DNA from 4 places in the Providencia rettgeri genome. Region 2 is predicted to be linked to each of the others. Evidence: predicted binding sites of a transcription regulator. Region 2 holds the regulator's gene; each other region holds the start of a gene.

Region 1 (7,612 bases), 1.1 Mb from region 2:
CACACCAATACCAAGTAAAAAATGGTTAACCCAACCAGCAAGTGCATCAGCATGGTCAAATATCGAAGCGTCTTCATCAGGAAATAACATAGTAAAAGCAAATTCGCTGTCATCAAGGGCTTCAAAGGTAACATCGAACAGCTCACGCAGCGGTTGAGCAACTGTTTGTGGAAATGCTAAACCATCGTTAGCAAGGTCGTGAACGAGGGTTTGCCAGCCATGCTCACGGCTCCCACCACAGATTAGCCCGGTTATTAAACCATGGATTTCCGCCGCAGTAAGTGCGATTGAGTGCTGTTGTAGTAGTTTGTCCAGTGTTTCATAGTTTGGTAAAGTTTTTTGTATAGACATCTGAATTCGTCATGTTAGCTTATGATTCGTGATATGCTACCATCAAGGGTAGCCGCTAACCAGTATGCTTTTGTCTTATCTATTAATTGCGCCAAATACGACCCTATTTATGGCGAATATTATTCAGTATGGAGGTTTCATGTCCGCACAACCTGTCGACATTCAAATTTTTGGCCGTTCAATGCGTGTTAATTGCCCATCAGAACAAAAAGAGGCCCTTCTTGAGTCGGCTAAAGAGTTAGAACAACGCTTGCAAAATCTGAAAGATAGAAGCGGCGTGACTAATATGGAACAACTTATTTTTATCGTAGCATTGAACGTCTGTCACGAATTAGCACAAGAAAAGACAAAAACGCGGGATTATGCTTATAATATGGAAGAGAAGATAAAAATGTTGCAACATACAATTGAACAAGCGTTGCACGATCAGGTTAAGATCACTGAGAGACAAGTATTGCCCTTAGAGTAAATCTGCTTATTAATCAAACACTAGTAGAAAAAAATATACAAAATTAGGGTTGCATTTTAAATCTAGTTTCGTACAATGAAATCACTGAGTAACAATAAGTTCTCAAACCAAATTTCTCTGAGATGCGCGTGAGTGGGCGAGTCCCCTGAGCCGATATTTCAACTAAATAGAATGTGGTTATTGCGCTGGTGAGCATGCCTGATCCGTTCAGGAAGCCTAAAGGTTGCTAAACTGCGTTCACCTTGAACCAAGGGTTCAAGGGTTACAGTCTACAACGGCATCTTGGAGACCCCCTATATTTATCTCGCTGTATTTCAATCAATTAAATCTTTGAAACCCGATTATTAACCAACACTATCTCTAAGCTTGCGATATACTGCTTTAAATATTGCTATTTCCTATCGCCGTTTAATGTAGGTTATTTATATGCAAGACACACACTCCGCACAACGCCAACATATCCGCCAAGCAATTCGGCAAGCTCGCCGTCAGTTAACACCTGAACAACAACACATAGCCGCTGAACAGGCTAAGGTCAATGCCTTGCAACATCCTAAAATTGTGCAGGCAAAAAACATCGCCCTCTTCTTATCGTTCGATGGTGAAATCAATACGCAGCCACTTATTGATGCTTTATGGCAACAAAATAAACAGGTTTATCTACCTGTTTTGCACCCTGTTAGTGCCCATCACTTACTTTTTCTTCACTATCGCCCAGATACACAACTGGTCAACAATCGCTTTAACATTGCAGAGCCCCCATTAGATGTACGTGATGTCCTGCCGCCAGAGCAACTTGATGTAATGTTAATCCCATTAGTGGCATTTGATAGCTATGGACAACGCCTAGGTATGGGGGGAGGCTTTTACGATAGGACATTGGCGAATTGGCAACAACGGGGTTTTTATCCAATAGGGCTAGCTCATGATTGCCAACTTGTTGAGCAACTGCCCGCCGCGCATTGGGATATCCCATTACCCGAAATTATTACTCCGAAAAAAATATGGCGCTGGTAAGCAATACCTGCGCCATATCATCAAAAATAAAACGTGTTAGGCAAAATTAGAACAACAGGCGTGCACGAATAGTACCTGGCAGATCTTTGAGTTTTTGTAACGCTTCATCTGTTTGATTTGGTGTCTGCATCATGACATCAATGACGACGTAACCAACATTACCCGATGTCCGCAAATATTGACCAACCACGTTAATATTGCTTTCAGTAAACACTTGGTTGATGCTATTCAAAATACCTGGGCGATTTTCATGGATATGCAAGAAGCGGTTAGTGTCTTCAGTATGTACAGGCAAAGAAACTTCCGGGAAGTTAACCGCAGAAAGCGTTGAACCGTTATCTGAATATTTTGCCAGTTTACTTGCAACTTCTAATCCTATGTTTTCTTGGGCTTCTTCAGTAGAGCCACCAATGTGAGGCGTTAAAATCACATTATCGAATTTAATCAGCTCAGAAACAAAAGGATCATTTGGATCATTATTTGCCGCAGGTTCACTTGGGAAGACGTCAACCGCTGCCCCCGATAAATGCTTGCTTTCCAGCGCCGCAGCCAATGCAGGGATCTCCACCACAGTACCACGCGACGCGTTGATAAAAATAGAGCCTGGTTTCATGCGGTCAAACTGCGCTTTGCCAAACATATTTTTCGTGCTGGCTGTTTCTGGCACATGCAGGCTGACGACATCACTCATATTAAGCAGCTCAGTCAAAGAACGAACTTGCGTTGCATTACCTAAAGGCAGTTTGTTTTCAATATCATAGAAGAAAACATTCATACCAATACCTTCCGCCAAGATCCCCAGCTGAGTACCGATATGACCATATCCAACAATACCAAGGCGTTTACCGCGCGCTTCAAAACAGCCTTTCGCTTGTTTTTCCCAAATGCCACGGTGTGCTTGCATATTGGCTTCAGGTATACGACGTAATAGCAGTAATAACTGACCTAATACCATTTCAGCAACAGAACGGGTATTTGAGAAAGGTGCGTTAAAGACAGGGATACCGCGTTTTGCAGCGGCATCCAGATCCACTTGGTTGGTTCCGATACAGAAACATCCCACGGCCACTAATTTTTCTGCCGCAGCAAAAATTTCTTCAGTTAAATGAGTACGGGAACGAATACCCACAAAACGCGCATCTTTAATCGCTTGTTTTAATTCTTCATCGGATAATGCACTTTTATGATATTCAATATTGGTGTAACCCGCGGCTTTTAGGTTATCGACCGCGCTTTGGTGAACACCTTCTAGCAGTAAAAATTTAATTTTGTCTTTTTGCAAAGATACCTTAACCATTTCCCTACCCTATCGTGAACGTTTTTAATTTGTGACAGATGAATTTGCTTGTTTGACTAATAACTTTTCTCAACATAATTCAAGGCATATTCATACCAGCACATTCATCTACCTTGAAGTATGAAAAGCGTATACCAACATAGCAAAATTCTGCGCAGTATCAATACAACCGTTTGCTTAAAAGATGCTAAAAAGCGCGAAGAAAAAGAAGTTAAATGGCAGAAAATCAGGAGCAGTAACACAAAATAAGGATTTTTCCTGCACAATGCATATTAATGTGAGATATATCACCAAAATAACGGGATATTAAAAAAAATGAAATAAATTTTAAATTAATGATATTTATAAAACTGTTTCGTGATCGCTGCCTCCAGTCCGAGCATTGATTCTGCCCTGTGCAGCTCAGAAGAACGGGGAGATAAGGCGCATCGGATAAAAAAAGCCAGCAGCTAAATCGCTTGCTGGCTTATAGACTAAACAAATCAATTCATCGTCAGTCACTACGATGGCAATTTAATCGTTTTGACACCTGCATCCGTTGTGCCCATCAGGACAATATCAGCACCACGGTTGGCAAATAGACCAACAGTCACAACCCCAGCGATACCGTTGATAGTGTTTTCTAATGCCACCGGATCAACAATCGTTAAATTGTGAACATCTAAAATCACGTTGCCGTTATCAGTGACCACGTTTTGGCGATATTCAGGAGTCCCTCCCAGTTTCACCAATTCACGCGCCACATAGCTACGGGCCATTGGGATCACTTCAACAGGCAAGGGGAACTTACCTAATACATCGACAAGTTTTGATTGGTCAACGATGCAGACAAACGTTTTGGCAATCGCAGAGACAATTTTTTCACGAGTTAACGCAGCACCACCTCCTTTGATCATGTTCATATGGTGGTCAACTTCGTCTGCGCCATCAACATACACATCTAATGAATCCACTTCATTACAATCAAAAACAGGAATACCCAATGATTTGAGTTTTTGCGTAGAAGCTTCGGAGCTAGAAACGGCACCTTCAATTTGCCCTTTTATTGTGGCTAATGCATCAATAAAGTGCGATGCGGTCGACCCAGTTCCGACACCGACAATCGTGCCCGGCTTAACGTACTCAAGTGCAGCCCAACCCACCGCTTTTTTTAATTCATCCTGCGTCATGCTTATGCCTTTTGCTATTTAATTGAGACCTAATCTTCTATTAGTATATACCGAGCAAGCAATAAGTTGCAGTGTTGTTCTGTGCATTTGTGCGTGACTTCTTGCGATTTGTCGAGTGCCCGCAATAATTGCAGGTGTTATCAATAAAAATATGGCATAGTGCTTAGCAGAATAACAACAAGGAGACTTTTTGATGAAGCGCCCCGATTATCGCGCATTACAAGCACTGGATGCCGTTATCCGCGAACGCGGCTTTGAGCGTGCAGCTCAGAAGCTATGCATTACACAATCCGCTGTTTCACAACGGATAAAACAGCTAGAAAACTTATTTGGCCAACCTTTGCTGGTACGAACCGTCCCGCCAAAGCCGACCGAACAAGGCCAAAAGCTGTTAGCACTGCTTCATCAAGTTGAATTGTTGGAAGAACAATGGCTCGGAGACGAAAATACAGGCTCTACCCCATTGTTGCTTTCCCTTGCGGTCAACGCCGACAGTTTAGCAACCTGGTTCCTCCCGGCGCTCAATCCTGTGTTAGGCAATAGTCCTATCCGATTGAATATCCAAGTGGAAGACGAGACACGCACCCAAGAACGTCTAAGACGCGGTGAAGTTGTCGGCGCAATCAGTATCCAGCCACAGGCTTTACCGGGCTGCCTAGTCGATAAGTTGGGCGCATTAGATTATATCTTTGTTGCTTCGCCTGATTTCGCTGCCAAGTATTTCCCTAATGGCGTCACTCGCTCTTCCTTATTGAAGGCACCTGCAGTGGCATTTGACCACTTGGATGATATGCACCAAGCGTTTGTGCAGCAAAACTTTGACTTATCACCGGGCAGTGTTCCTTGTCATATCGTTAATTCATCAGAGGCCTTTGTGCAATTAGCTAAACAAGGATCTACCTGTTGTATGATCCCACACTTACAAATTGCTCAAGAGTTAGAAAATCGTGAATTAGTCGATTTAACGCCAGGATTATGCCAACGACGCATGCTGTACTGGCACCGTTTTGCGCCAGAAAGCCGGACAATGAGAAAAGTGACTGACGCCCTATTAAAAACAGGACGCCAGATGTTAAAACAAGAAGATGATATCGCAATTAACGATTAGCGTTTTAGCTCAAAAACCACGTCAACTTGGTCATTAAAATCAATACTCTGCTGTTCATAGGTCTCATCAATATTGAGATCTTGAACGGCCGATTTCATCTTACCCCCATAGGCTCTTGCCGCCACTGGATACGGCACCGCAGCAGGTGCATTATAATTAATGCTATACACAGGACCTAATTGAGCATTAAACCCTTTTGCAAGCACATTAGCTTGCTCGGTTGCATTTTTGATAGCTTGGGTGCGCGCCGCATCGCGATACTGCTCTGGGTTCACCACGCCAAACTGCACGGAATTAATATCATTTAAACCTGCGGCTAACGCACCGTCTAACAATGTATTCAGTTGGTCGAGTTTAGTCACTTTCACTTCCACTGAACGAATCGCCGTATAACCTTCAATCGTCGATTTTTGTTTTACGCTACTGTAATCATATTTTGGCTGCGTGCGCACATTAGCTGCATTAATGTCCTGTTTCTCTATTCCATTTTTCTTTAAAAATTCGAAATACTCCGCAACGCGTTTGTCGACTGCGGCTTTTGCCGACGCTGCGTCTTTAGCCGTCACCTCAACAACAATATTCAATGTTGCCATATCTGGCGTCGCTTTCACGACAGCATTACCCGATGTCGTAATGTGGGGACCATTCGGTAACGCGTCAGCCAATGACAGGGTAGGAACCGCTGTACCTGCCACCATGGCAGCGAGAACTAAAGATTTTAATTTCACAGAACCTCCCAATACAATAATTTGTCGCTAAAAAAGGGACAGTTCACCATAAACTATCCCGAGTACAAATTAACAGTAACACATCATAAAAAAAGTGCAGATCAGAATAGTAAGAAATTCACCACATTTATCATTCTGTTGAGGTTATATTGTCATTAGGATATCAAACCTAAACCTTTAAGCCCTTGTATTGCCAATTGAATTGCGATGAACCACATCACCGTACCCACAAAAATATTGATAATTCGCTGTGAACGAGGCTTGTTCAATACAGGTGAAAACCATGCTGCCAAAATTGCTAAAGCAAAAAACCATACAAAAGAAGCTGTTAATGCTCCCGCTGTAAACCAAGGGCGAAACTGGCTCTCTAACTGCCCGCCTACGCTGCCAAGGACCACAAAAGTATCTAAATAAACATGGGGGTTTAACCAAGTTACCGCAAACAATGTCGCAATCACTTTCCAGCGAGTACTGACCTTATTTTCCGCTCGCAATATGACATCATCGGGGCTAAGTGCGGTGCAAAATGCACCGTAGCCATACCATGCTAAAAAAATAACACCCGCCCATGTGATTAACTGCATCAATATTTCAGATTGGCTTAATAATGCACTGCCACCAAATACCCCGCCAATAATTAGCACTGTATCACTTAAAGCGCATAGAAATGCACTCATCATATGAAACTGTTTACGACTACCTTGTTGTAAAACAAAAGCATTTTGTGGCCCTATAGGTAAAATCATTGCAGCACCCAGTAGCGCACCTTGTATATATGTTGTAAACATGCAAAAACCCTAATAATTATTCAACTCAACTGCATGAATAATAACGATGAATTATTATCAGTGGAAATGATTAACTCTAATAGGCCATAAGCAAGACTTATAGGATTGGGCGATATGCAAAAAATGGCGCTATAAATTGCGCCATTCAGACTGCTGACAAACATAACATGTTTGGCGGCAGGGTGGATAGGTTTTGAAAAAATAAGGAAAATCAATATGTTGATTTTCGCCTAATAACACAAAGTGGGAAAAACCACGCTTTTATCCCACTTTGTCAACAACCTCAAATGGCGCTATAAATTGCGCCATTTTTCATGTCTAACTAACAATACATCTATTGAATTTTATTGGTCTGTGAACCCTGTTGATGTAAATGTACATCCATTTGTGGGAATGGGATACCAATATTGTGCTTATCTAATGCACGTTTAAAGGCTTCTAACAGATCCCAATATACTGGCCATGCATCGCCATTCGTTGTCCAAAAACGCACTAAGTAGTTTAATGAGGAAGGTGCCATATCATGCAAACGAATAATAACTCCTTTACTATGCTGAATACGGCTATCCGCAGCAACAATGTCCCCTAATACTTTTTTTACCACATCGATATCAGAATCATAAGCCACACCCACAATTATATCCTGACGGCGGTTTGGCTCGCGCGTTGTATTGATAATGTTATC
Region 2 (7,612 bases):
ACGAATTTTTGTGCCACTTTTGGCCGTTTGCGCAATGAGCGCCTCCTCTCTTGCATTATCTGCAGGTGAAACTTATGTCAAATTAGTGACGTCAGCGGGTAATATCGAATTAGAATTGAACAGTAAGAAAGCGCCGGTGACGACAGAAAACTTCGTTCAATATGTCAATGAAGGCTATTACAATGGAACAACCTTCCACCGAGTGATCCCAGGCTTTATGATCCAAGGTGGTGGCTTCGATAAAGACTTACAGCAAAAACAAACCCGTGCACCTATCAAAAATGAAGCAGATAATGGCTTACGTAACTTGCGCGGTACTATTTCCATGGCACGTACAGCAAACAAAGACAGTGCAACAAGCCAGTTCTTTATTAATGTTGCTGACAATGCATTCTTAGATCATGGTCAACGTGATTTTGGCTACGCCGTATTTGGTAAAGTGGTTAAAGGCATGGATGTGGCAGATAAAATCTCTAAAGTGAAAACTGAGAATGTTGGCCCATATCAAAATGTCCCTGTTGAACCGATCAAAATTATTTCCGCAGAAGTGATTAAAAAACCGTAATACAGCTTTGTGGGTAAACGAATGCGTTTACCCACTTTCGTTTGCAAATTGACCTTTCTCTCTGCGGTTTTATTGTGACACTTACGAAAAGTTTGTCAGAATCTCACCGTATTTAAAAATACTTTTACTACCTTGTATTTAAAGTAATTCTTAATCTCATTATGAAGTTGTTATGGGAGTGTAAATATAATCCCATGATTTTTATATGGAAATTTTCAGAGATAAAAAGCATTCCTTGACTTAAATAGGCTATTTTCCTGCCTTGGCTGTGATATGATAGCCGCCCTTTGATATTTTTTGTGGTGTTTTAATCATCGTTCTGATTGCCAACATCAAAAAAATATGCATTGGAAATAATATATAATGATAAAAATCAGTCGGATAGGCTACTATGCTTCTACTTATTGATAATTACGATTCGTTTACTTACAACCTTTACCAATACTTTTGTGAGTTAGGGGCTGAGGTTGTTGTAAAACGTAATGATGAAATTACCATCGAAGAAATTGAACAGCTTGCGCCTACACATCTGGTGATTTCACCTGGGCCATGCACACCAGATGAAGCGGGGATCTCCCTTGAGGCAATAAAATATTTTGCGGGCAAGCTGCCTATATTAGGCATTTGTCTTGGTCACCAAGCCATAGGCCAAGCTTTTGGTGCATCTGTGGTCAAAGCTCGTGAGGTGATGCATGGCAAAACATCTGCAATCCATCATAACCATCAAGGCGTGTTCAAAGGTTTGAACCGTCCGCTGACAGTCACTCGTTATCACTCTCTGGTTATTGCCGCAGAGACACTTCCTGTTTCTTTTGATGTATCCGCATGGTCACTGAATAACGGTGATGTTGATGAAATCATGGGAATACGGCACAAAACCTTACCAATCGAAGGCGTTCAGTTTCACCCTGAAAGCATTTTGAGCGAACAAGGCCATGAGTTATTGAATAATTTCTTAAAATATTAGTTTAGTCATATCCTAGTTAAAAATTAATTATGCATATTTCTCCCTTAGCTATTGCTCTTTTGTGATTTTTTATTCATATTTGATGCTTATATTTTCACTTAGGCATCAAGTTAGAGCAGGTGAGGGGTATGACAGAACAACAATCAGTAAATCGGCAGACTTTTGATCAAGTCATGTTGCCTATTTTTTCGCCAGCAGAGTTTATTCCAGTGAAGGGTGAAGGAAGCCGTGTATGGGATCAACAAGGTAAAGAATATATTGATTTTGCAGGTGGGATTGCAGTTTTAGCTTTAGGACATTGCCATCCGAGCTTAGTTGCTGCGGTTCGTGAGCAAAGTGAAAAACTTTGGCACGTCAGTAATATTTTTACAAATGAGCAGGCGCTTAAGTTAGCGCAAAAGATCACCCAAGCAACATTTGCCGATCGTGCATTCTTTGTTAACTCAGGTTCTGAAGCGAATGAAGCGGCATTTAAACTAGCGCGCCGTTATGCCATCACAAAATATAGCCCTTATAAAACGAAAATTATCGCATTTAAGCAGGGGTTTCATGGCCGAACCTTATTTACTGTTTCGGTAGGAGGGCAAGCTAAATATGCCGATGGCTTTGGGCCAAAGCCTGCCGATATTATCCATGTGCCTTTTAATGACCTTGACGCGGTTAAAGCGGTGATTGATGAAAATACCTGTGCGGTTGTTTTAGAGCCCGTACAAGGCGAAGGTGGCGTCACTGCGGCGACTTCAGAATTCCTGCAAGGAGTTCGTAAGCTGTGTGATGAAAATAATGCCTTATTAATTTTCGATGAAGTGCAAAGCGGTATGGGGCGTACAGGGAAATTATTTGCTTATATGCACTATGGTGTGACACCCGATATTTTAACTACGGCAAAAGCACTGGGCGGCGGTTTTCCAATTAGTGCAATGATCACCACAGAAGAAATCGCGAAAACCATGGAAGTCGGTTCCCATGGTACGACTTACGGGGGGAATCCATTAGCTTGTGCTGTCGGTAATGCCGCATTCGATATTATTAATACTGAAGAGGTCTTAAGCGGTGTTGAAAAACGCCGTGAGCTATTTGTTTCTCATCTTAATAAACTTAATGAAAAATATGGTATTTTTTCTGAGATCAGAGGCATGGGACTATTAATCGGTGCTGAATTAGATGGCAGGCTATTGAACCGTTCGAAAGATATTTTGCAAGCCAGCGCAGTGGAAGGCCTGATGATGCTAAATGCAGGTACTAACGTACTGCGTTTTACGCCTTCACTGATTATTTCTGAAGAAGAAATTAATAGTGGAATGGCGAAGTTAGATGCGGCGATTGGGAAGTTGCTGGGTTAGCGACTATATTAAAGGTGCAGATGTTTCGCTGCACCTTCATTCTAATTAAGCTGTTACGCTATATCCTAACTTCTTTAGTTGATTTTTTATTTCAGCAGAATGGGCTTCTTCTTGTTCTATTTCGACTTGAAGATGAATCAAATCATCAACAGTTGCTACTGAGTCTTTTAGCAGAGCTTCTAATTTTTTAGTTTCTGGTTTTCCATGATTTGAAATTATTATTGGAGAATTTTCATGTAGTGGAAATTGATATTTTTCACTATTATGTTTAGCTCGTAGCATTGATGTCTTAGTTTGGTATATTTTTCCATTAAACTGATATGTTTTTTTCTTCGGCTTCACTGTAATATGTGTTTTTTTAAGAGGAGTTTCTGTATTTTTTAATTTTTCGTTTTCTTGCATATTATTTTTTCGATTAATAGTCTGTTTATTGGTTATATTTTGCTTTATAGTTTCTTCTGAACTATATTCCGATGTATCAGTTGATTCTGAGAAATAACCTGAGGAATTAGAGTTTAGACTCTCATTACTATTGAACATAATTTTTTTAGATGTGGTTTCTATGTTTGTATTTTTATTTTCTTTAAAATAAAGGTGTTGACTATTTAGCTTATTAATAATTCCATTCATAGTCTCAATGGTGGCATTAAACTTATTACCTCTTTTATTCGATGGAGATAAAATACATTCATTAATCAGTTGTTGTACTGATTTGGTATATTGAAACTTATCACCTACATGACTAAAATTATCATAATGTAATATCTTTTTTTCGAGTTCATAAATTTCATTTTTTAATATTTTAGCCTGATTAAATTGCGCTTTATCCTTACCTGAAAATGCTATTGGCAGATTTCTTTCGTTATTGACAGTCTCTGTATTTTGTTTGTTAGTCTTTTGTATTTCAGTGATCCTCTGTTGACTATAAAACTTAACACTGTATAAATCTTCTGCTCTGGGCTTCAGTTTATTCATAACGATTAAAGCTCGAATCTTACCTGTTGAGTTTATTTTATCAATAGATTCATAGAAAAAGTGTTTTAATTTGTTGATGCCAAAATCTTTAATTAAGTTTTTTCTATTTATATTTATTGATTCAGAATTAGGATTACTAATTTTCATGGCGGTATCTTCCTGTTTAACGCTTTTGGGTGAATTTTGTTCTATGATAATGCTACGCTTAAAGATATTTGATGGAGAAATAAACTCATCTTCATGATATTTATAAGGTAGCAAGATTTTTTCAACAGGTGGTGAATAAGGTAGATGGTCTAATTCGGGTTGTGCTCTTTCATGAAAGTATCGAGACTGAATAGCAAAATTTATTTTCTGATAATTTACGGTATTGAATGTTTTGATAGTATTTAAATTACAAATGACTGAAGGCGTTCGAGGGGGAATATTTTTATTACTAGATATGCTGGCTAAATGATTATTTTGTTTATTGTCTATTTTCATAACTAATAATCTCCGAGTAATGATTAGTTATCACTATCTTAGTTTGACAATTAGCTAGAAAATATAAAGAAACGATACTACTTGGATTGTTATGGGAAATATGATTATCACTAATCATTCATGTAAATAGCTTTATACCAATGATATAAAGCTATTCGAAAGAGTGCGCCTCACCAAGGGAGTGAGGCGAAAGGTTAATTATCGTGTGCCGTAAACAACAATGGTTTTACCATGTGCGGAGATTAAGTTTTGATCTTCCAGCATTTTTAAAATACGGCCGACAGTTTCACGGGAACAACCAACGATTTGACCAATTTCCTGACGGGTGATTTTAATTTGCATCCCATCTGGATGTGTCATGGCATCAGGTTGTTTAGCGAGATTCAGTAACGTTTGAGCGATACGACCTGTAACGTCTAAGAAAGCGAGGTTACCCACTTTTTCTGACGTTGTTTGCAGGCGGCTTGCCATTTGCGCAGAGAGACGCATTAAGATATCAGGATTAACCTGAATCAATTGACGGAATTTCTTGTAAGAAATTTCAGCAACTTCGCAGGCGATTTTTGCTCTAACCCACGCAGTACGTTCTTGCCCTTCTTCAAATAATCCAAGCTCACCAATGAAATCCCCCTGATTCAGGTAGGAGAGGATCATTTCTTTGCCTTCTTCATCTTTGATTAAAACAGCCACTGAACCTTTAACTATGTAGTAAAGGGTTTCTGCTTTCTCACCCTGATGGATCAGTGTGCTCTTGGATGGATACTTATGAATATGGCAGTGTGACAAAAACCATTCAAGAGTAGGGTCTGTTTGTGGCTTGCCGAGAACCATTAGCGTTATCCTCTGTATGTTATTGCAGCCATCCGGAAAAAGCGTACCAGAAAGGCTGGCTTTAAAGTCACTAGCTTAGCATATTAATTTGTCTTATATACCCTAAATAATAAGAATAGCAACATTATATCAATCGCTTTTCATGGTTAGGGTGAACAAATTGATATCAACACTATAATATAATCAAATGCAACGTTGAGTTTTGATCTTAATCCTATCAACTAAGTATTGTTTGTAGCATATCCAATACAGAAAGTCTCTCCTGTATCGCTTCAGCAGAATAAAGCTGATATAACATTTATTATATCTATGGAACAATGTAGCCTTTAAATCGATTTCATTTCAAGGGGAATAAAATGGAAGCAAGAGTTAAATGGGTAGAAGGCCTCTCTTTTTTAGGTGAGTCAGCATCAGGTCATCAAGTGATGATGGACGGTAATGCTGGAGATAAAGCACCAAGCCCAATGGAGATGGTACTAATGGCTGCGGGCGGTTGCAGCGCCATCGACGTGGTATCTATCTTACAAAAAGGTCGTAATGATATTACCGACTGCGAAGTGAAATTAACCTCTCAGCGCCGTGAAGAAGCACCACGTTATTTCGTTAAAATTCATCTGCATTTTATTGTAACAGGAAATGAATTAACGGATAAAGCCGTTGAACGTGCAGTGCAACTTTCGGCTGAAAAATATTGTTCAGTGGCGTTAATGCTAGAAAAAACCGTTGAAGTGTCACATAGCTTTGAAATAAAAAACCAAAAATAAGTTTAATTGTTGTTGTTATATTTGATAAATAAGATGCTTACCTTAATTAATGATAAGCATCTTTTATAATAATCAAAAAATTTAGCTGTGCTTTCGACTAATTAATTTTTCGACTATTGGCGTCATAATTAACTCCATCGCTAAACCTAATTTCCCACCGGGTACGACAATCGTATTCATTGCTGAGATGAAAGAGCCAGATATCATTGATAGTAGATAGGGGAAATCGATCTGTTCTAGCCCACGAAAGCGAATAACAATAAAACTTTCATCTTGTGAAGGAATGGCTTTCGCTGAAAAGGGGTTTGAAGTATCTACCGTGGGGACGCGTTGGAAGTTAATATGCGTACGGGAAAATTGTGGCGTGATATAGTTAATGTAATCGCCCATCGAGCGCACGACTGAGTCCATCACAGCTTCTCGAGAGTGCCCGCGTTCTGTCGTATCGCGGATCAGTTTTTGTATCCACTCCAAATTTACGATAGGTACAACGCCAACTAATAAATCAACATGTTGGGCAACATTGTGTTCGGGGGTTACTATCCCACCGTGTAAACCTTCATAAAATAGCACATCGGTTTTTTCAGGCAGTGCTTCCCAAGGCGTGAATGTCCCCGGTTGTAAACCATAAGGCACCGCTTCATCGTAGGTATGTAGGTATTTTCGCGATTTTCCACAGCCAGTTTTAGCATAATCAACCAGCGTTTGTTCAAGTAGCGCAAAGTCATTGGCTTCTGGACCAAAGTAGCTAATGTGCCGTCCTTGTTCTCTCGCTTTGCGGATCGCCATATCCATTTCAGGGCGCGTATAACGGTGGAAACTATCGCCCTCTAGCGTGGCAGATTGGATATTTAATTGGTGAAATATTTTACGGAATGCTTGGCTGGTAGAGGTTGTGCCGGCACCGCTTGAACCAGTGATGGCAATAATCGGATGTTTTTTGGACATAGCGGACTCCCTGTGTTGCGCTTATGGCCACTATTTTAGCAACAGCGAGCGAAGCGGGTTAGCGGGCTTTAGGCATGAAATTAACCGATTCATGCAATTGTGACCAGACTAGCACAATTTCGCCAGAAACTAACTGCCGTTTCACATCGTTTACTTTCTCTTGCAGGCTTTTTTCTTGGGCACCGTAGTCGGTGCCTTCGCGTAACACATAGCTTTCTATCAGATTTTCCAATGTTTCAGGCGCAAGTTCTCGCCAAGGAATAATCATTTTTGTTCCTTATTTAAATAAGGGGTTAGCCATTGTGGAATTCGGGTTTCTAGCCACATTTTGGGTTTTCTTAACGAGCCACTGACAAAGCCCACATGGCCACCGTGTTCAGTCATTTGGTACTCTACATTTTTAGGCAGATGTGATAAATCAGGGACCACTTCAGGTGCCATAAAAGGATCATCTTTCGCATGAATGATTAACGTAGGTTTGGTGATATAGGCTAGCTTAGGAAGCGCACTGCATTTTTGATAATAGTCCGTTGCATCATCAAAGCCATGAATACGGGCGGTGATAACATCATCAAACTCACGAATGCGTTTAAGTTGTTTTAGTTGTAACAAATTTAATGGCAGTGAACCGGGGTAGCGCACCAGTTTGCGAGTCGCATTACGCTTTAAGCCATTCAATAAATAGCGTTGATAAAATTGGGAGATCCCTTTTTCCATACGTAATGAACAAGCTTCT
Region 3 (7,612 bases), 1.7 Mb from region 2:
CGCTTAACCCAAGCGCAAAGTGAAGATGTTTTTCAGTTAATTGTGAACGCATTTGCCCGTGAAATCGATCCGCACACCAGTTATCTTTCTCCTCGTAATACAGAGCAATTTAATTCTGAAATGAGTCTTTCATTAGAAGGGATCGGCGCTGTTTTGCAGCAGGATGATGAAAATACGGTGATTAACTCCCTCGTTGCAGGGGGGCCTGCGGCTAAGAGCAAAGAACTGAAAGTCGGTGACAAAATTATCGGCGTTGGTCAAATGGGTAAACCGATTGTTGATGTTGTGGGTTGGCGTCTGGATGATGTTGTTGCATTAATCAAAGGGCCTAAAGGAAGTCAGGTTCGTTTGGAAGTCGTTTCTGATACTAAAGGTGCGAAACCACATATCGTTACTTTAGTGCGGGAGCAGATCCGACTTGAAGACCGTGCCGTAAAACTGACGATCAAACAAGAAGGTAAAGATAAAGTTGCTGTGTTGGATATTCCAGGCTTTTATGTTGGTTTAACCAATGACGTAAAAACACAACTGCAAAATATGTCAAAAGATAATGTTTCTGCGTTAATTATTGACCTTCGTGGCAATGGTGGTGGAGCATTAACGGAAGCTGTTTCGTTATCAGGTTTGTTTATTCCGAAAGGGCCAATTGTTCAAGTGCGAGATAACAATGGTCAAGTTCGTCAAGATGTTGATGATGATGATGTTATTTACTATAAAGGGCCATTGGTTGTTTTAGTTGACCGTTTTAGTGCATCAGCTTCTGAAATTTTTGCCGCAGCAATGCAAGATTATGGTCGTGCGTTAATTGTCGGTGAACCTACATTTGGTAAAGGCACTGTTCAGCAGCACCGGAGTTTAAGCCGTGTTTATGACCAGATGTTGAAACCGGAATGGCCATCATTGGGATCTGTGCAATATACCATCCAGAAGTTTTATCGTGTCAATGGTGGTAGTACGCAACGTGAAGGGGTTACTCCAGATGTGGTGATGCCAACGGGGCAAGATCCTGCTGAAACGGGGGAAAGCTTTGAAGATAATGCGTTGCCATGGGATAGTATTCCTGCTGCGAACTACAGTAAAGTTGGTGATATTTCATCGGATTTATCTGCCATTAAAACCAAGCACCTCGCTAGAATTAGTCAGGATCGTGAATTCAATTATATCGATGAAGATATTGCGCGCTATAAAGTGAATAAAGAAAGTAAAAATCTGATTTCATTAAATTACGCACAGCGTAAGAAAGAAGATGATGAAATCGAGGCGACGAAGTTAAAACGCATAAATGAACGTAATGCGAAAGAAGGTAAGCCATTACTGAAAAAACTGGAAGACTTACCAAAAGATTACGAAGCGCCAGATCCTTATTTGGACGAAACGGTGAAGATGGCGGTTGATTTGGCTAAGCAAAATACCAAAATGCTATCCAGTAATTAGTCGTTCTAAATATCTTATTAAAGCCAGCTTACGCTGGCTTGAGGTTGTTGACAAAGTGGGATAAAAGCGTGGTTTTTCCCACTTTGTGTTATCAAGCGAAAATCAATATATTGATTTTCCTTGTTTATTTTCAAAATCTATCCAACCTGCTGCCAAACATGTTATGTTTGGCAGCCGTCTGAAGCCAGCTTATGCTGGCTTTTTTTGTTATGGTGGGTTGACCTTATTTAATAGCACTTTTATCCGCACTCACACTGTTTATTTGGGCGAGCCATTGCACTTCGTGAACCGTCAGTTTTAATGGTTTGGCTATAAAAGGGCGGTGTAATGTATAAGTTTGATTGGCAATTTTAATCATAGGTATTTCAGCTAACTTTTTGATTATCGTGTTTTCCTGTTGGGAAAATTTCGCCTGAGCATAATCTTGTAACAAGTCCCTATGTTTTTTTGTTGGATGACAGTTTTTAGAGTGAAAAGGTAAATGTATTGGCATATTTTTCTCGAGTAAGTGTATGTGTAGATTTATTTATACAGGGTATTTCTTTCCCTATCTTGTAAATTAAGTGGTAGGAAGGGTTATTTTGCTGCAGCTTTATTTAGGGGGGCGGAGTTTTTGATAGGTGAATGCTGGAATAATTGAGTTGGATTATTTATTTCATGAGTGTGATTAACTAAATTAATGTTCTGATGGTGGATTGCTTTACCTTTACTTAATTTATCCTAAACTTTTGGTGTAGCTCCCATAAACATGAGGCAATACCATGCGTAAAATACTTTTAGGATCGATAGTCGTTAGTATCATGATGGTTTCAGCGGTTAATACAGCGAATGCGAGGAATTATCCTTGCTCAGGCAGTAAAGGTGGAATAGAGCGCTGTGAAGATGGCAAATTTATTTGTAACGATGGCTCGACAAGTCGTTCAGAGCAAGTGTGTACGATTGAATTAAAAAACGATATCAATAGCAAGGCGGGCATTGTTGGGGGAGGGATTGGAGCAGGCGTCGCGAAACAATCCAGTAAAGCCTCTGATAAGGCGAAAACAGTGAAAGATAACGTGTCTAAAGAAGTGGAGAAAGAGACGAAAGAAAAGGCAAATAAAGTTGCGGACAAAGACGTGACTAAAGAGACAAAAGAAAAAGCGTCAAAAGCGGCAGACAAGAAAGAGACAGTGAAAGAAACAAAAGAAAAAGCAAATAAAGTTGCGGACAAAGACGTGACTAAAGAGACAAAAGAAAAAGCGTCAAAAGCGGCAGACAAGAAAGAGACAGTGAAAGAAACAAAAGAAAAGGCAAATAAAGCTGCGGACAAAGACGTGACTAAAGAGACAAAAGAAAAAGCGGCTAAAGCAGCTGATAAAAAAGCCGCAGTGAAAGAGACAAAAGAAAAGGCAAGTAAAACGGCGGATAAAGAAAAGTCAAAAGTAGTGAAAGAAAAAGCGACTAAAGCAACTGATAAGGAAAAGGCAAATAATTAAAGTCCCCATTTTTCTGTTTCGCTAACATTGTCATGATAATGCCACCTTCGGGTGGCATTATTTTTGGTGTATAATTTTCATTAAAAGTTGACTATTGCTTATTAGGCTAGGAAAGTCAGCAAAAGCTCTGATAAATACATTATTCAGCGCTATTTTGCGCAAAAATTAGCTTTCTCTATTCAATTAAAAACAAGTTGAAATTGAACGGGTTAAAAAGTGAACCTTTTAAAACAAATAGTTAAAATTCGAATGCGTATCGCCAAAAGCGTGTACTGGAGACTTTTACCCTTTTTTAGTTTTGCTATGTAAAGTTATGTTGTTTTTTGCTGTTTTCGTGTTAATTGACTTGAAATAGTGTGAAAAAACCTTATTTATAAAGTAAATTCTACGTGATCTTAGTTTTTACCAAGGAATACAAAAAAATGATGAGAATTGCTTTATTCTTGCTCACAAACTTAGCGGTTATGTTTGTGTTTGGAATAATATTAAGTTTAACGGGTATTCGCGGCAGCAGTGTTCAAGGCTTGCTCATTATGGCGGGTCTGTTTGGGTTTGGTGGTGCTTTTATTTCATTGTTAATGTCAAAGTGGATGGCACTGAAATCGGTGGGCGGTGAGGTTATTGAAAATCCACGTAATCAAACTGAACAATGGTTAATGACAACGGTTGCGCGTCAAGCACAGCAAGTCGGCATTAAAATGCCTCAGGTCGCTATTTACCATGCACCAGATATCAACGCGTTTGCAACAGGGGCGCGTCGCGATGATTCATTAGTTGCAGTGAGTACAGGGCTACTTGAAAATATGAGCCGCGATGAAGCAGAAGCCGTTATCGCCCATGAAATCAGCCATATTGCTAATGGCGATATGGTTACAATGACCTTGCTGCAAGGTGTTGTAAACACCTTCGTCATCTTTATTTCTCGTATTATTGCCCAATTAGCAGCTGGCTTTATGTCAAATAATGATAACGAAAGCGAAAGTAGTAACGGTAATCCGATGGTTTACTTTGCGGTTTCCATGGTATTGGAAATTGTGTTTGGTATCTTAGCGAGCATTATTACCATGTGGTTCTCTCGCTATCGTGAGTTCCATGCTGATGCAGGTTCGGCAAAATTAGTTGGGCGTGAAAAAATGATCGCAGCCCTGCAAAGATTGAAAACCAGTTATGAGCCGCAAGAGGAAGGGCGTTTGATGGCATTTTGCATCAATGGCCGTGGTAAGGCATTTAGTGAATTATTCCTATCACATCCACCGTTAGACAAACGCATTGAAGCGCTTCGCTCCGGTGAATATTTAAAATAGTACAAAAGGCCACTTCTAATGAAGTGGCTTTTTTAATGTATATTAATAGGAATAAAAAAAATGAAACTTTCAAATAGTGTTAGCGGTGCCTTGAGAACTTTCGCTTATTTTATGACCAGTGGTAGCCACTACATGCTCAATGGTATTGATTATGTTGAATTATGTGCAGATGATCCTAGTTTAGTCGAGCAAGTGTATGCCATTTTAATCAATACATTAGAACTTGATGAAAATGGCGATGTTATTAACTTCACATACGCCCAAAAACGCGCGACTGACTATATTCGTTGGTATGATGATCACTCTTATGTCGTTGATCCACCCTATGAGGATTGGGAAATTGCGCTACATAGTATTCCAACAAGCTAAATCCAAATTAAGGGTTTATAAAAAAGCCTATAGGACACAGCTAGCCTTATAAGTAAAAAATATCTATTTATTTAATAATGCATCTTCAACATAGATATCCATAATAAGCTATATTAATTCTAGTGATAGCGTATTTCGCTAGGAGATATGTAGGCTTTGATGGTCAATTTTTATTTGAATTACAGCGATTTTAGGCAAGGGGAGAGGTTCCCCGCTTAGTGAAATCGACAAGTGCCCCTAACATCAAACGGGTAATGTGCTTTGATGGAACTCGCAGAACAGCGTTTAGAGACAATATCTGATTCACGTCGTCGTCAGTCAACATGACGGAGCCATTCATCCATTTATTGGGTTGTTTTTTGGCCGTTTTTAACGGTAAAAATCAGCAACCAAGATAAACAGACCCTAGTGTTTAATTTTCAAAAGGATAGCCATATGGACGTACTGGTTAAAACAATGCTTTTCGGTAATTCATTTCAAACAGTCGCTAACCCCGCACGACTTGTCCCCATTAAATTTGAAATTTACCAATCAGACCAAGGGTTTTACCATCGAATTTATAAAGAAGTGGGGATGTCTGGGGCAAATTTAGGACAGGTATTTCGTGTGTGGGCATTTGAAGAACAAACAAGTTGGGATAAGCAAACGAAGAATACAACACTTGATGAATATGTGAGTTATTGCAAGAGCTTGTATACGCAAGCAGAACAATAAATAAGATAAAAAAAACCCCCTTCATAGGGTTTGAAGGGGGAGCTAAATGAATAAAGAATGGTTTAATTCGTTAATAAAGATAGATGATTTCGGTAACAAAAACTTAGTTATTTGTGCAGTTAATCCATTCTTTGCTATTTTTATGCTTTAAATAGCATTTATCGCTAAATAATCTATTGGCGATAACCAGTTTTAATTTGTTCTAAGATACTGGTATAGGTTTCTGCTTGTTTTTGGTCTTCCATTTGAGCAACTTCGCGTTGCATTTTGATCAAAATCTTACCTGCATCAGCTTGACCAATAGCTTTAAGCATATGGGTGACCAAATTTTTTAAGCATGTTACTTCATCGGCAAGTGCGTTGACATCAGGTTCAGTAGGAAAATGGGTTTTCATTAAATCAATCCTTTAAGAAAAAAGTAATTTTATCAAAAGTAATTTTATCGATTGTAGCATAGAAAAAATAATATGTGCTTTCAGATAAATAAGATGTATGTAATCAGAAAATAAAGCAGCTAAATAAGCATCTATTAGTTGAATTTTTCAGCATGAGCTTAGCTGAATTTTGCAGCATTATATTTTTGATAGAGGGCTAACAGTAAGTACAACTCTTTTTTGTTCATGATCAACACCGAGAGCAAGCTTTAAAATAGCCAAATAGTTGTGATACAATTCACATAATTCGGTGAGTAGCGCAATAAAACACCGTTTAATCGTTCAGTTTAGTTCTAAACAAATATTTTCCTATGTGCCATCGTCATAAATCGGCAATCGATTTGTGTAATTAGCTTATGGAAAACTGAAGGCAAAATAAATAATGACACAAGTATCGAGAAAAACCGCTTGGATCCGCGTTTTAGCGTTAGCGGTTGCTGCATTTGTTTTTAATACAACAGAGTTTGTCCCTGTTGCATTATTAAGTGATATTGCAGCCAGTTTTGACATGACGGTGGCGCATACAGGATTGATGATCACCATATATGCGTGGGTGGTGGCGTTAATGTCGTTACCGTTAATGTTATTAACCAGTAAAATCGAACGCCGTAAGCTACTGGGCTTCTTATTTGTTATTTTTATTATTAGCCATATTGTTTCAGGTTTTGCGTGGAACTTTAACATGTTAATAGTGGGGCGTGTTGGTGTTGCTTTATCTCATGCGGTGTTTTGGTCGATCACGGCATCATTAGCTATTCGTGTGGCGCCAGCGGGTAAAAAAGCACAAGCGTTAGGTTTGCTGGCAACGGGGACGGCGTTAGCCACTGTTTTAGGTTTGCCAATCGGTCGTATCATCGGGCAGTTTTTAGGCTGGCGAGTGACGTTCTTGGGTATTGGTGTCGTGGCATTACTCACTATGATTGCGCTGCTTCGCTTCTTACCGCGCTTACCAAGTGAACATTCTGGTTCGTTGAAAAGTCTTCCCGTGATATTTAAACGTCCTGCGTTAGTGGGCATGTTTGCACTTACCGTGTTAGTGGTAACCGCACACTTTGCTGCATATAGCTATATTGAGCCATTTGTCCGTGATGTGGCGCATCAAAGTCAAAACTTTGCTACGGTATTACTGTTGATTTTTGGCGCATCAGGGATCATCGGTAGTGTCATTTTTAGTCGCTATAGCACTAAGCTCTCCTTAATATTCTTACCCTCAGCGATAGCTTTAATGACGCTGTGCCTGCTATTGCTGTTACCTATGGGGGCAAATGCATGGTCACTGGTTCTATTGTCGATATTCTGGGGAATTGCGATGATGTGCATTGGCCTAGGGATGCAGGTCAAAGTGATTGATTTAGCACCGGATGCCACAGACTTGGCCATGGCTATCTTCTCTGGGATCTTTAATATCGGGATCGGCGGTGGCGCATTACTGGGTAATCAAGTGATTGTACATCTGGGGATGACGCAAATTGGTTATGTAGGGGGGGCGATTGGTGCAATATCCCTTGTCTGGTGTCTCTATTTGTTTAGGCGTTATAGCCAAATCTTAAGTGATAAGCAGGTCCTTGCTGCACAACATTAACAATCTAGCTTGATGTAATATTAAAATAAGCTCTGTACCGCTTTTAACGGCTACAGAGTTTTTTCTGTTTTCTGTGCTATTTGTTTCTTTTAATACAACACTAAGGATCACCGATGAAAGGTCTAAGTTTTCTCTTAATGTCTATTCTTGCCGAAGTCATTGCAACAACCACACTAAAAGCCTCTGAGGGGTTTAGCCGTTTTTGGCCGTCATTAATTGTGATTATTGGCTATGGCGTCTCTTTCTGGGGGTTATCACAGGTCGTGAAAGTGATGCCATTAGGGATTGCTTATGCCATCT
Region 4 (7,612 bases), 1.6 Mb from region 2:
CATCAATCAAGCGATAGAATAAAGTCTCGTTGGTATCTTGAATATTTCTTAAGTAAATGTGCTTATCTATGTCACTTTTGAAATCTATTAATTGGCGATAAGCACGCTCAACTTGCTCTTCGATAGTTTCAACTTGTTCAGGTAACAGTCCATGCAGATTAAAGTTAGCACGCTCTTCTTCAGTGAAGGCGCTTCCTTTATTCAATAAAGGGAATTCAAGTAAAATTGGGCCAGCGTAGGGTATATAGAGAGGGCGTTTGGTTTCGTACTCATGTTCCATGAAATATCACTCTTCGAACGATTAATCAACAAAGTCAGGGTAGATCCTAAGCTAAACAGAAAATATGTACAGTAAATAATGATGCAAAATCGTTAAAATTTCTGTAGACATAATAAAGAATTTAGTTAAGGAATGAAACTAAAGCATCGTTTGACGTTGCAATTACGACGGGGAGATCACGGTTAGTCACACTATGGTTTTAATCAACTTTTTAGATTTAAAGGCGAAAATGACGTGTTTTATTATTTTCAAAATTTTTTAATTTATGTTTATCTTTCGTCATATAAATGAGTTTTTAACTAAATGCCAGTAAAACTATATTTTAAAGTATCATATATTGCTGCATGTTTTTATTTTTCATAAGTTATTAAGGCTGTTTTGTCTTAAATTACCCTTAATAAGGAGTATTGTATGATTGGTTTAATTTTAAAATATAAAAAATTATCATTATTAACCTTTGTTTTATTTTTGAGTTTTTTTAATTATTCGAAAGCTAATTATAATTTGGCACGAACAATCAGCGAGGTCGACCATTATCTTTATGAGAACAAATATGGCTCATCCATTTTTGGTCGCATTGTGGCAGATTACTTTTATTTGGTCATGAAAGAAAAAGGTAAGCCTATCAATAAAAAGTTAATGGATAAACTGCACTATGACCATGCGTTAGAGACGCTCACCGTATTAAACAAAAAGATAATAAAGCAAAGCTTAGGGAAAAGCGTGTCTCATGATATGACATATAAAGAAGCAGATGAGTTACATTATCTGGTTATGTTACGTAATAAAATACCAGAAGAGGCTTGGGTTTTAGGTGTTGTGTTTTCGGTATTAGACGAAAAAGAAAAAGAGCATTATTGGCAAAAAATCATGGCGGCATCTGGAGATAGAGACCATGAGTTATCGGTACTATACAGTTTGATGAAAGTGATGTTAGAAAAGGAAAAAAAAGCCACTAATAAACAAAAAGTCATTATTAATAAATGGTATGAACGGATGAATAAAGTGTTGTCTACGGCTAAATAATAACATCTAATAAATGTGATTCTAATAGTTGAAAATTATATAAATTATAAGGTAAAAAGATGTTATGAAATTATATTTTAGCTTAATTTTGCCGTTGTTATTATTCTCTTGTATTGCGAATGGGGAAAACCGACCTGGATTTGTGTGTGGAAAGTTTAATGGCAATATTGTTGAAGTACCGCAGGAATATGTTGATTTTATTGCTGAATATGAAGGGTATGGTTATTTTGATCCGAGGTTTATTAAAAATAAAAAGGGGTGTGAGGCTAATTTTCGGGTATTGCCATTGAGAATGAGTTGGCCTGAAATGAAACCTGTTGATTATGATGAAGTTACAACAAAGAAAAAAACGATAAGAGTCTCTATTGAACCATTAAATGACAAGATAAAGGGGTATCTAGAGCATAAACGCTATATATATCTTGACTGGGGGGAGGAGAAAATAAAAGGAGATATTGTATATGATGAAAAACTAGGGTTGTATTTTAGTGAGGTTAAATTAAAAAAACTAACTAAATATAGTGATCCTGAAAATGATAAGTTTGGATATTATTGGAGGATAGATAACGATGAAATAACAGACTTTTTTAGATGTATTTGGGTGATTCCTAAGAAAAAATATAGTAGATGTAATGGTTTTTTTTTAGTTCCTGAATATAAAATAAAAATAGAGGTTAAGCTCAATGTAGAAGAATTAATTATTTGGAATGAAATGAAAAATAGGATAAGGAATTTTATCGAACAACATATGAAAAAATAGGATAAGGAATTTTATCGAACAACATATGAAAAAATAGGAATAATATATGGATAGAGAAAGTAAAAGACAAGGAAATATGAAGTTAAATAGAAAGGATATATCTATGGCTTCTAGAATATTGAATATGACCAATAACCCAGAGATAATGTATACATATTTAGAAGTCAAAGGAGATCGTTATGCAGCATTAGCAAATAGTGTGGTAAAAGAGGACTCATTTTCAGGTGCTTTTGCATTAAACTATTTAGAAGAAGTAATGGAAGAAAATGGACTAGAATTTAATATTAATACTCTTAATAAAATAAGGATGGATATGGCTTATGGTTATATAGAAACACTCAAAAGTCGATTTAAAGATGGCGAAACAGAAATAAACGGAGATATAAATCATGAAGAAGCAATGGTATTTCATGAAGATGTTTTTAACAGATATGGACTGCCAGCGGAAACCTGGACTTTGCAACCTTTTTTCGATGTGCTTCCAGATAAAGAAACGCGAGAGTTTTATTGGGAAAAATCGCTAGATGCGGTAGGAAATACAGAAAAAGAAGCTGAATTAAGTTTGGGGATCTTAAATACGATGGTTGAGAGTATGTATGATGCACCTGCTAGTAAGCAGCCTCAAATACACCGTTGGCTACGAAGGGTTGCAGATATAGACAATGTCTATGACAGTGGAATCATTAGCTTAAAAAATACCTATGATTTTTTTGACTCACCTAAAGTGTATGCGGATATAGACTACATTAAAGGGTTAACATATGAAACCGGTAACCCACTAATCGATAGGGGAACTAACAGGTTCTCATTCTGGGATTTTCCATCTGGCGATAATAGCCGATTTTCTGTACAAACTGATTGGCGAGGGCAAACTGAATTTGAACATAAAAATCCTCTTTCAGAGTATTATCTTGAAAAACCAGATTATATATTGCCTGAAACGGGACTATTTGATTCGCCATCGATTAATTATAAGCCTGATGTGGAACAGTACGATTGTATGATTGATAATCTAAGAGATAGTATGTCATCAATGGATAATTCAATGAGTTCATTTGATGATAGATATTCAATGCCTTCAATGCCGAGTGTACCGGAGTTTAGTTATAGTGGTTATTCTTCTGGGGCATCTTTTAGTTTTAACTAAAATTGATAATAATAAAAGATAAATATGTACTATGATAACTTGTTACAATAAACGGTTATTGCCTTATATTCATATTATTAGTAATAACCGTTATTTTTAAATAATATAAAATTAATCCAAATAAGCTAATTCAATATTCTGGCAACCCAATGCCCGTAATGTATTTTCAGTAGTACACCACTGTTTCACTATTGCATCTTGCTTTTCTACCAACTTAGCTTGCTCAATCGCATGAATATCTTTACCAGCAAGGTTGATCATAATTAACGCAGCTTGCAGTGGCGGCAAACTTGGGTTAAATGCGGCATTTTCAGCGTAGCGACCCGTAAACAATGAACCATCTTTGAGCTGCACAGCAATACCTGAATGCGATTCGCTATAAGGGGCATGGGATTGATTAGCTGCGTCAATAGCCGCACTTAACAACCGATCACGACTTTGGTTGTTATAACCATGCTGAACAGAATCAAGTAATAGCGTCTCAATGTTTAAATCGGCAGGGCCAAATGAATCAGGTAAATAGTGGTGTAATACCGCGGGCTGACGACCCGGCAAATGCACCATAATCTTTCCGCCTTCACGTAATTCATTCATAAATTGGCGGCAGTGACCACAGGGTGTGTAATTCACAGTGATTGAGATAATTTGTTTTTCACCCTTCATCCAAGAATGGGTAATCGCACATTGCTCAGCGTGGATCACTTGCCCCATTGAGACATGGCTAAACTCCATATTGGCGCCGAAATATAAATTACCACTCGCACCGCAAGCGATTGCACCGACATGGAAATGGGAAATGGGCGTAACGGCATAGGCTGCTGCAAAAGGGAGTAATGAGAAGGCGAGTTCAGAGTCGCTAACGCCACTTTGTGCTTTAATATGTTGCACTTGCTCTGCCGTTAGCATTCCCGGGAAATCAGATTTATCAATGATAGGTCTAAGTACAGATTGTAGCTTCTCTGGAAGCTCGGCCCAAGCGGCCTTAAATCGTGAATGCATGAGTTACCCTCCCTATTTAATTGTTTTTATTCTATTCAATAAAGCATATATCAATATGTGATTCACATCACTAAATCAAATGAAACATGTGAAACAAATTCTTTAAATGAGAGATATATCTCATGTTTTTCCGTCGAGTGATAAGTAAGAGAAATTGCGCACTCTTACTTATCAGATTTAATCGGATAGTTAACTAATAAGATTAGCTAAAAAGATGTAAAATGATAGGAAATATAAATGGGGCACTTAACGAGGTGATCACTCCACAGGTCATTAATGCGAGCGAGCTATATGCGCCTTCAATATAGTTCACTTCAGCACAACGCGCGGTGCCTAATGCGTGGGAAGCTGTTCCCATTGCAAGACCACGAGAAGCATGGGTACGAACACGTAAAACATCAAATAAACTGTGCCCAAACATGGCACCTAAAATACCCACAAACAAGACGCAAGCAGCGCTAATCGCAGGGATCCCTCCAATTGAATCAGCCACTGCCATCGCTATCGGTGTTGTGACGGATTTCGGCAATACAGAGGCGGCGATATCGGGTGTTGCCCCTAACCAGAATGCCATTGCTGCGCCGCTGAACATGGCGACTATGCTACCTGCAAAGCAGATACTAAATAGGGACTTCCATTGGGCTCGGATTTGGTGCATTTGTTCATACAGTGGGAAGGCCAATGCCACAACTGCGGGTTGCAGTAAATCGTTCAGAATTTTACTTCCTGCGAAGTAATGTTCATAGGGTGTATTAGTCATCACCAATATGGCAATAAGCACAGCAATAGTCATTAATAAGGGGTTTAATATTGGCAGCTTAAATTTTACAGATAATTTGCGAGCAAGGTAAAAAACCACAATGGTTAGCGGTAATGACCACCAAATATGCGTTAACATTAATCTTTCCCCTTAGTTTTATCATTATTAATCACCGAAGAAAGAGGATCCTCAGGAGGAAGGGAAACTTCATCAGGTTTAGCCCCCACGACAGGGCGTTCTTTGTGAATATAGTTGGAGCTGATGGCGACAACAATCATCACAATTAAGGTACTGACAACGCAGGAAACCACAATTGGGATCAACTGCTGACTCAGTAAGTCATAATAATTCATGATACCTACACCGATAGGCACAAACAGAATGGTCATATTTTTCAGTAAAATACTGCATCCGGGTTGTGCCCAGTGAGCAGGGATAATTTGCAGCGCTAGCAATGCAAATAAAATTAACATGCCGACAATACTGCCAGGAATGGCAAAAGGAAGTAGGGTAGAGATAAGGTTTCCGACTATCAGGCAGAAGTAAAGTATTGCGAAAGCTCGCAAGTACTGCCACCCCGTTATCAGCACCTGTTTAAATGACATGAGCGTTGCCTCGTAGCTTAACATCTATTCATCATACAATTAACGCTTTTATTGTGCTACCGATCACAATAAAAAGGCAATAAAAAAGTGGAGAGCTTTGCTCTCCACTCAGACTGCTGGCAAACCGATTAGGTTTGCCAGCAGGTTGGATAGGTTTTAAAAAAATAAGGAAAATCAATATATTGATTTTCGGCTGATAACACAAAGTGGGAAAAGCCACGCTTTTATCCCACTTAGTTAAGAACCTCAGTGGAGAGTTTTGCTCTCCACTTTCACAGGCTAAAAAGGCTCTATAACAAATCAGTGTTACTTAACTTGCATACCTGGCTGTGCCCCACTATCAGGGCTAAGCAGATAAATATCTTTACCACCAGGGCCCGCAGCCATCACCATGCCTTCGGATACGCCGAAACGCATTTTACGTGGTGCGAGATTAGCCACCATCACCGTTAAACGACCTTCTAAAGCTTTTGGATCCGGGTATGCAGAGCGAATGCCAGAAAACACTTGGCGAGTCTCTCCACCAATATCCAATTGCAATTTCAGAAGCTTATCGGAACCCTCGACAAAGTCAGCCTGTTTGATTAATGCAATTCGCAGATCAATTTTTGCAAAATCATCAAAGGTGATTGTATCTTGAATTGGGTCGTCAGCAAGAGGACCAGTCACTTGCTGGATTGGCTTGATGCTTTCTTTTGATGCTTCAACCATCGCATCGACTTTCGCCATTTCAATGCGGTTAAACAGAGCCTTGAACGGTGCAACACTGTGGTCAAGTAATGGTGTGTTAATCTCATCCCAAGACAGTTCAGTATTTAAAAAGGTTTCGGCGCGTTTGGTTAGGCCCGGCAAAACAGGTTTCAGGTACGTCATCAGTATGCGGAATAGGTTGATACCCATTGAGCAAATATCTTGCAACTCTTGGTCTTTACCTTCCTGCTTAGCCACGACCCAAGGGGCTTTCTCATCAACGTAGCGGTTAGCAATATCAGCTAATGCCATGATTTCACGGATAGCTTTATTGTACTCTCGATTGTTATAGTCTTCACCGATCACTTTGGCAGCATCGATAAACTGTTGATATAAGTCAGGCTCAGCTAAGTTTGCCGACAATTTACCGCCAAAGCGTTTAGCGATAAAACCTGCGTTACGTGACGCTAAGTTAACCACTTTATTCACGATGTCGCTATTTACGCGCTGAACAAAGTCTTCAAGGTTCAAATCAATATCATCAATACGGGAAGATAATTTCGCCGCATAATAATAACGTAAGCAGTCTGCATCCAAATGGTCTAAATACGAACGTGCAGTAATAAATGTGCCGCGAGATTTAGACATTTTTGCACCATTAACCGTAACATAACCGTGAACAAACAGATTAGTTGGTTTACGGTATTGGCTACCTTCTAACATGGCAGGCCAGAACAGGCTGTGAAAATAGACGATATCTTTACCGATAAAGTGGTAAAGGTCTGTTTTTGAGTCCTTATTCCAGAATTCATCAAAATTCAGATCATCACGTTTGCTACACAAGTTTTTAAATGACCCCATGTAACCAATTGGGGCATCCAACCAAACGTAGAAATATTTGCCCGGCGCATCAGGAATTTCAAAACCGAAATACGGTGCATCGCGGGTAATATCCCACTGTTGTAAACCTGATTCGAACCATTCTTGCATTTTGTTGGCAACTTGTTCTTGTAGCGCACCCGAGCGAGTCCATGCTTGTAACATGTCGCTAAATGCAGGTAAATCAAAGAAAAAGTGTTCTGAATCACGCATCACAGGCGTTGCACCAGAGATGACCGATCGTGGATTGATTAACTCTGTTGGGCTGTAGGTTGCGCTACACACTTCACAGTTATCACCGTATTGGTCTTCTGCTTTACATTTCGGGCAGGTGCCTTTAACGAAGCGATCTGGTAAGAACATGCCTTTTTCTGGGTCGAAAAGCTGAGAAATTGTGCGATTTTTAATAAAACCGTTATTTTTCAGTTTTCCATAAATCAGTTCTGATAACTCTTTATTTTCTTCA

The links. The regulator CRP, encoded in region 2, controls carbon source genes, mostly activating them, when cyclic AMP is high. The targets are predictions, from matches to a motif close to ATGTGANNNNNNTCACAT.
Region 1: a site for CRP is predicted at 3,410-3,427, ahead of serA (phosphoglycerate dehydrogenase). Genes of this name have one in related genera too.
Region 3: a site for CRP is predicted at 5,957-5,974, ahead of AB6N04_RS06145 (sugar transporter). Genes of this name have one in related genera too.
Region 4: a site for CRP is predicted at 4,319-4,336, ahead of cdd (cytidine deaminase). Genes of this name have one in related genera too.

Annotation. Positions count from the first base shown of each region.
Region 1 is NZ_CP163512.1:691,602-699,213, reverse strand. Features, by position in the region: gene AB6N04_RS03085 (YecA family protein) at 1-351, opposite strand, end outside; gene zapA (cell division protein ZapA) at 491-820, shown strand; RNA gene ssrS (6S RNA) at 932-1,113, shown strand; gene AB6N04_RS03070 (5-formyltetrahydrofolate cyclo-ligase) at 1,247-1,837, shown strand; gene serA (phosphoglycerate dehydrogenase) at 1,884-3,134, opposite strand; gene rpiA (ribose-5-phosphate isomerase RpiA) at 3,635-4,303, opposite strand; gene AB6N04_RS03055 (LysR family transcriptional regulator ArgP) at 4,497-5,411, shown strand; gene AB6N04_RS03050 (oxidative stress defense protein) at 5,408-6,139, opposite strand; gene argO (arginine exporter ArgO) at 6,295-6,927, opposite strand; gene mscS (small-conductance mechanosensitive channel MscS) at 7,262-7,612, opposite strand, start outside.
Region 2 is NZ_CP163512.1:3,958,087-3,965,698, forward strand. Features, by position in the region: gene ppiA (peptidylprolyl isomerase A) at 1-565, shown strand, start outside; gene AB6N04_RS18175 (aminodeoxychorismate synthase component II) at 957-1,532, shown strand; gene AB6N04_RS18180 (aspartate aminotransferase family protein) at 1,661-2,875, shown strand; gene AB6N04_RS18185 (hypothetical protein) at 2,921-4,333, opposite strand; gene crp (cAMP-activated global transcriptional regulator CRP) at 4,532-5,164, opposite strand; gene AB6N04_RS18195 (OsmC family protein) at 5,521-5,928, shown strand; gene AB6N04_RS18200 (phosphoribulokinase) at 6,010-6,876, opposite strand; gene AB6N04_RS18205 (YheU family protein) at 6,935-7,144, opposite strand; gene AB6N04_RS18210 (hydrolase) at 7,141-7,612, opposite strand, start outside.
Region 3 is NZ_CP163512.1:1,355,273-1,362,884, forward strand. Features, by position in the region: gene prc (carboxy terminal-processing peptidase) at 1-1,434, shown strand, start outside; gene AB6N04_RS06115 (hypothetical protein) at 1,658-1,927, opposite strand; gene AB6N04_RS06120 (cell envelope biogenesis protein TolA) at 2,196-2,909, shown strand; gene htpX (protease HtpX) at 3,332-4,213, shown strand; gene AB6N04_RS06130 (hypothetical protein) at 4,274-4,582, shown strand; gene AB6N04_RS06135 (hypothetical protein) at 5,018-5,296, shown strand; gene AB6N04_RS06140 (DUF2594 family protein) at 5,470-5,691, opposite strand; gene AB6N04_RS06145 (sugar transporter) at 6,113-7,312, shown strand; gene AB6N04_RS06150 (multidrug efflux SMR transporter) at 7,426-7,612, shown strand, end outside.
Region 4 is NZ_CP163512.1:2,357,465-2,365,076, reverse strand. Features, by position in the region: gene AB6N04_RS10675 (NAD-dependent malic enzyme) at 1-280, opposite strand, end outside; gene AB6N04_RS10670 (hypothetical protein) at 692-1,306, shown strand; gene AB6N04_RS10665 (hypothetical protein) at 1,371-2,066, shown strand; gene AB6N04_RS10660 (serine protease) at 2,113-3,213, shown strand; gene cdd (cytidine deaminase) at 3,325-4,212, opposite strand; gene AB6N04_RS10650 (CidB/LrgB family autolysis modulator) at 4,415-5,110, opposite strand; gene AB6N04_RS10645 (CidA/LrgA family protein) at 5,110-5,577, opposite strand; gene metG (methionine--tRNA ligase) at 5,884-7,612, opposite strand, start outside.